Linked DNA regions of Thalassoroseus pseudoceratinae. The protein of the gene in region 1 interacts with the protein of each later gene in a pairwise test. Links are inferred from orthologs where the notes say so. Each region holds a gene or a part of one and is shown in the gene's direction. Other genes may lie near its edges.

Region 1 (3,181 bases):
GCCGCAGGTGTGCAAATGGTGACGGGCGATACTAAGGTCGTCGATCGCGGTAAAGGCGATGGCGTGTTCATCACGACATCGGGAATCGGAATCGTACCGGCCGGTCGGTCGCTTTCGATTCGACATGTTCAGCCAGGCGACTGCATATTAGTCTCTGGCACTGTCGGTGATCATGGCATGTCGATCATGTCGGTTCGAGAAGGATTAGAGTTCACCACCGTTCTAAAAAGCGACAACGCATCTTTGAACAGCTTGACGCGAGCCATGCTCGCAGCTTGCCCTGGCATTCACTGGATGCGCGACCCGACTCGCGGTGGTGTGGCAGCGGTCCTCAATGAGTTGGTGTCAGCAGTCAACCTTGGAGTTAAGATTGAGGAAACAGCACTTCCCGTGCGTCCAGAAGTTCGTGCCGCTTGTGAGATGCTTGGGATGGACCCACTCTACGTCGCCAATGAAGGCAAGCTGATTGCTGTTGTCCCACCCGACCAAACTGACCGGTTGTTAAATACAATGCGCGAACACCCACTTGGCGCGAACGCCGCAATTCTCGGTGAGGTCACGACTGATCATCCTGGAATAGTGGTGATGAAGTCTGTCATTGGCGGCGAACGTATTGTCACGATGCCAGCAGGTGAACAGCTCCCCAGAATCTGTTAGGTGTCATTGGAGACTGAAGACCAATGCACGAGTTGTCTATCGCACTCCAACTGATTGATCAGGTTCAAGAACTAGCACATCAGCGAAATGTGCACGTTGTCGCCGTCCAAATCCAGGTTGGTGAACTGTCTGGAGTCGTATGCGAGGCCCTGCAATCGGCTTGGGAATTGGCTCGCAAGGCAACGTCAATGAGTGAAGTCAAATTGGATATCGAAGCCGTCGAGGCAGTTGGCTACTGCGGAAACTGCCAACGGGAAACTGAGATCGCGTCGATTCAATTGCATCAATGTCTTCAATGCGGGAATTGGATTGAACGGATCATCCGCGGCCATGAATTGGACATTATCGCTTTACAGGTTGAGACATGAACACACAAACTAGGCTCGTTGAAGTACGGACCAAGATCCTCAAGAAGAATGACGAAAAGGCCCGAGCATTGCGTCAACGGTTCCATACTCATGGCGTCTATGTTGTGAGCTTGGTCTCGAGCCCGGGAAGTGGAAAAACATTGTTCCTTGAGAAAGTCCTCAAACGACTCTCAAGTAAGTTCAAAGTGGCCGCCCTTGTGGGTGATCTCGCAACAGAAAACGACGCTACCCGTCTTGCTCGCTCCGGTGTTCCCGTCCGTCAAATCGTAACGGGCACAGTCTGCCATTTAGAGGCCGACATGGTCGAGAATGCCATCGACGGGTGGGATCTCGACGATCTGGACGTTCTCTTGATAGAGAATGTTGGGAATCTCGTTTGCCCAGCAACTTACGATCTCGGCGAAGACTATCGACTAGTGCTATTCTCAGTCACCGAAGGCGAAGATAAGCCGCTAAAGTATCCCACGATTTTCAACACCGCGGATGCTGCAATCATCACCAAGACAGACTTAGCAACGGCAGTGGAGTTTCGAGAAGACATCGCGCTTCAAAGTGTTCACTCGGTTCGTCCTGGACTACCAGTATTCAAAGTCTCGTCAAAGACTGAATCCGGTCTCGACGAATGGATCAGTGCTCTAAATACTCGGTACAATGATTCTTAGGTCGATGCTGATACGAAGTTCAATCCGATTGCTACGGCTTGCTCACGAAAACGGATCGTATGCCACTGCACACAGGAGAAGTTTGCCGCGAGATCTAACTAGCCAACCGTTCCGAGGCTGTTTGGAACGAACTTCAAAATTGGTCGCATCTTTGTTCGCAAATCCACGAATAGCGGTTGCGGGTGCATGTGGTCGCTTTCTACTGAGTTCGGCAGCACAGCCAAGTCCTCATGTACCGCAGAAGGTCGTGTAGCAATCGGTAAACTCGCGAGAGGCCGGTCGGGCGTAGCGTTCCAATCGTGATTGCTCCTCAAACGGACACGTGATGACTTTTAGCAGCCGCTCAAGGGGAGCCAGATGGGCGTGATCCGATGCGGCTACAAGAGCTTCCTCTACAAGATGGTTGCGAAGGATGTAGATTAGGTTCCTACTGAAACTCTGCGAACTGGAATTGATCGACCAGGAGAAACGCTCAACCGAACGCCGACTCAAAGCGGCTCAGTTCCCCCAACGAAACATCTTACCGTCAGCATGTTCGGTTCAACAGAGGACCTCGTTGCTCAGAACAACGACTCCTTCGACGAACTGGTCGCCAAGTGTCGCCGGGACAACCCCAAATGGGACCTCGTGGATTGTGGGTACTGGGCTTTGTCAAAGAAGCAGTATCACGGCGCTTACTCACGTGAGCAGTTTGCGGTCATGTCGGGAGCGATGCGAATCGGCGACTCGTTGGAGAAAATCTCCGTTCCCGCGTTGATACTGAAAGCCGATGCATCTCCTGATGATCGCAAAGCCCACCAGGAAGTAGCCAGTGCGATGCGGAACGGCACACTCGTACACATCGGCAACGCGGGTCACAATCTTCACCACGACCAATTGAGCCGTACCTTCAAAGTGCTATCGCAGTTCGTCTCGCCGCTCTCCGAATGATCGGACTTAGGTATCCCGTCAAGAGGGCCTGAATTCTCCAGATTACAACGCTTTGCTCCGGTACTTTCCCGGTGGCATGCCTTCCAACTTGCGAAAAAACACGCACATGTACTCGTCGTGGTCGAATCCGGTCCGCCTCGCAATTTCGGACAACGAGAGATCGGTTTCACTCAACAACTCTTTGATCCGTGCCAGCTTCAGACGTGTCAGTTCTTCATGTGGTGACCGACCAAGGATCTTTTTGAATCGACTTTCCAGAACTCGTCGTGACAGCGCCACGCGTCGCACGACATCCGCCACGTTGATTCCTTCCAGCGCATGTTCGCGAATGAATCGCAAGGCGGTGGCGATGTCGGGATCGTCGATGGCCAGAATGTCGGTCGACTGCCGAGTTTGAATGCCCAGCGGAGCGACAAGGACCGGCGCAGAATCAATCTGTTCGCCGTTCATCATTCGGTCCAGCAATGTCGCTGCCTCGAACCCTGTCCTTTGCGTATTGCAAATGATGCTCGACAACGGTGGATCAGAAAGTTCACACAGAAGCTGGTCGTTGTCGACTCCCAG
Region 2 (3,122 bases), on another replicon or contig:
CTGCTCCGGAGCCAACCGCACGACTCGTTCCAACGCCGTGGTGTACGCTTCGGTGAGTTCACGGACGGCGTTTGGCCCGTCGAAGTCGGCGGAGTCGATGACTTCCTCGGTTCCGAGTTCAAACTTTACCCAGCGACGATTGATGAAATCATCCGGCAACCGTCGTGCATATCCGACGAGCAACACCGCCCGATATTGAAGCGCGAGCAATGCCACACTTTTGAACGTCGAGGCGGGCTTCCCGAAGAACGGGACGAACAACCCTTTTTTCCCGGCATCTTGGTCGGCGAGCAAACCGAGATTCCCCCGGTGCTCCATGTATTGCACCATGTCCGACCCGCCGCCCTTTTTGGAGAGCAATTGATGTCCGGTCCGCATTCGCCATTGGCGGAACCACTCGTGTAGGTAGGGGTTATCGAGATCTCTTGCGACCACGCCCATCGGGTAGCCGAACACGCCGAACGTGGAGATCGCCATTTCCCAGTTGCCGAAGTGGCCGCTCAACACCATCACCGGACGACCACTGCACATCGCTTTGATGGTTTCGTCACGATGCCGAAAGTTGAGGAACTCTGCGCAATTGTCGAGCCGAAACTTGCGGGGAATCTGCACAATCTCAACGACCATGCGAAACAAGTGCTTCCACATGCCGAGAATAATGCGATCGACTTCCGCATCGGGAACCGACTCTCCAAACGCCGTGCGGATGTTCTCCGCGGCGACGTGGTACCGCGTCATTTTCTTCGGTAGCACATGGAACACACACCACGCCAAACCTTCGGCTGCCTTGACCGAAGCCCGAAATGGCAGCATGTCGATCACGCAGACCACCGCCCGAAACGCGAAATACTCGGCTCGATACCGCCACAGCGATTTGGGCTTTTTCTTCTTTTTCTTCTTTGGCTTGGGTGTGGCTTCACTCATCGGTGGTTCATCCGTGAACACAATTGCGGAGTCGGTTCAGCGGGAACAGTGTCGTCGGAACCGGGAAGAGCGTCAATGCGAAAGTGGATTTCGGGACGTCCAGAAGCCCAAAACGCCCCCTGTCGATTTGATTTCGAATGTGTTAAACTATTCTGCCAGTTACTCTACTCGAACGGAAATTGGTGTGACCATGCAAGCCGGAAATGACAAAGTCGTTAGTATCGACTACACGCTGACCAACGAAGAAGGCCAAGTTCTGGATACTTCGGAAGGTCGCCAACCGTTGGCTTATTTGCACGGGTCCGGCAATATTATTCCGGGGCTGGAACAAGCATTAGCCGGGCAGGAAGCGGGTGCGGAACTTGCGGTGGAAGTTGCTCCGAAGGACGGTTACGGCGAACGCGATCCAAGTTTGGTTCAACCCGTGCCCCGTAGCAATTTTCCCGAAGGAGCCGATGTGCCCGTCGGAGCACAGTTTCAGGCACAAACACCGAACGGCCCGCGTTTGGTCACGGTTGTCGAAGCGAACGATGAAACCGTCACCGTCGACGGCAATCATCCGCTCGCCGGTCAACCACTGAAGTTCCAGGTGAAAGTCGTCGAAGTCCGCGACGCGACCGCCGAGGAAAAAGAACACGGCCACGTCCACGGTCCTGGTGGTCACAATCACTGATTGATTACCGCGATTGGGACGGGGTATCGATCGGCAATAGGTTTTCGAGTTCCGGAAACCGACGCCAAATACGCCCATTGTTGAGATGTTGGTACGGCACGCCGTTGATTTCCAGCGAATGCAGCCCGTCAACAAACGGCATTTCAATGATTTGGCGAACGAACGCATCGCGGGATAAGAAGCCACCGATCCAAATTCGCAGGTGACGAATCTGTTTCAATTGCGGCGTCCTGAAGAGCATACGGGCTTTGGTCGGGAACGGAATGTTGTGAACCTGAAGGCTTTGCAACGGTCCGACTCCGAATAACTCATTCGGATGTTCCAAGGCTTCGGAACCAATCGAGACATGTTCGACCAAACCACGGCCGAACCGCCAATTGCGAATCCAACCTTTCTTGCGTTTGCTGACTCGCTCGTGGAACACGCTTCGGTCGAAATACCGATGCACCTCAGCGTGCCACTTCTGTTTGTGCTGATGCAGTAGTTCGCTTTGCCGGGTGAGAAGTGCTCGGCGTCGGGCGTTCGTTTCCGGCATGTCGGCTAATTCACATTGCACGCGGATGAACTCGCCCCGCGGATCGCCTTGCTCATCGAGCCAATCCGCGTAGACCAACCGAGGAATCAAATCGTCCGGATCAGCCAAGACCGCCTGGAAAAATTCGTTGTCGGTGTGCATGATCGTGATCACTCCCGCAAAGAATCCTCATATCAGCGAGGATAACACGTTTCTCTCGGGAGTGGACACAGTTTGACCGGGAAAAGTTCGAGACGACTTTTCCCGGCATTGCAACGTTCCTCGGGACGAATGGGCACTTCCTGACGATGACACGCGGTCTTTTTATCACCGGCACGGACACGGGCGTGGGCAAAACCTTCGTGACCACACGGATTGCACAAGAGCTGCAAACGGCGGGTGTGTCTGTCGGCATCTACAAACCGGCGTGCAGTGGAGTGGAGGCAAACGAAGCCGGTGAACCGATGTGGGAAGACGTGGATGCTCACTTTCACGCACTCGACGGCGTGTTTCCACGGGAACGGATTTGTCCGCAATGTTTTCATGCTCCGTTGGCACCGCCGGTCGCGGCTTTGGCGGAAGGGCGTTGTGTGGACGCCGACTTACTGCGATCCGGTGCAGACTGGTGGCGGGGCAGGGTGGATGTGCTGCTCATTGAGGGAGCTGGCGGACTTCTTTGCCCGATGACGGAATCCACGACCATCGCAGATGTAGCGGCCGATTTGGCCTTTCCGCTTCTGATTGTCGCTCGCTTGGGATTGGGGACAATCAATCACACCTTGCTCACAGTCGAGGTAGCGCGGTCGCGGGGGTTGCCGATTACGGGCATCGTGCTGAACGATCATCCCCCACAATCCGACGATCCGGCTACGAAAACCAATCCAGAGGAAATCGCCCGGCGATCCAATGTGCCGGTTTTCGGTGTGGTGGGATCGGGAATGCTTGAGAGCGAACTCGGTCTGGGGGTAGACTGGAACGCAATCATTTAATCTTCCTGACGTTTGTCACTGA

What was found.
Region 2: the proteins of hypB (region 1) and G6R38_RS24390 interact in binary tests that used the Escherichia coli proteins (3 or more experiments, as listed by UniProt). The link is inferred for Thalassoroseus pseudoceratinae from one-to-one orthologs.

What each region holds. Positions count from the first base shown.
Region 1 is NZ_JAALXT010000010.1:32,498-35,678, reverse strand. Bases 1-2,854 are described here. They hold hypB (hydrogenase nickel incorporation protein HypB), read left to right. Parts: upstream 1-1,021; coding sequence 1,022-1,687; downstream 1,688-2,854. Other genes in these bases: G6R38_RS26155 (XylR family transcriptional regulator), read right to left, coding at 2,660-2,854; G6R38_RS26160 (alpha/beta fold hydrolase), read left to right, coding at 2,219-2,617; G6R38_RS26170 (hydrogenase maturation nickel metallochaperone HypA/HybF), read left to right, coding at 681-1,025; hypE (hydrogenase expression/formation protein HypE), read left to right, coding at 1-657. Outside these bases: more of G6R38_RS26155, read right to left, coding at 2,855-3,181. UniProt on the Escherichia coli protein: Involved in the maturation of [NiFe] hydrogenases. Required for nickel insertion into the metal center of the hydrogenase. Exhibits a low intrinsic GTPase activity, which is essential for nickel insertion.
Region 2 is NZ_JAALXT010000007.1:492,945-496,066, forward strand. What follows is about bases 61-2,855. They hold G6R38_RS24390 (FKBP-type peptidyl-prolyl cis-trans isomerase), read left to right. Parts: upstream 61-1,114; coding sequence 1,115-1,597; downstream 1,598-2,855. Other genes in these bases: G6R38_RS24385 (lysophospholipid acyltransferase family protein), read right to left, coding at 61-924; G6R38_RS24395 (TIGR02996 domain-containing protein), read right to left, coding at 1,602-2,273; bioD (dethiobiotin synthase), read left to right, coding at 2,420-2,855. Also shown: more of G6R38_RS24385, read right to left, coding at 1-60; more of bioD, read left to right, coding at 2,856-3,100. UniProt on the Escherichia coli protein: Folding helper with both chaperone and peptidyl-prolyl cis-trans isomerase (PPIase) activities. Chaperone activity prevents aggregation of unfolded or partially folded proteins and promotes their correct folding.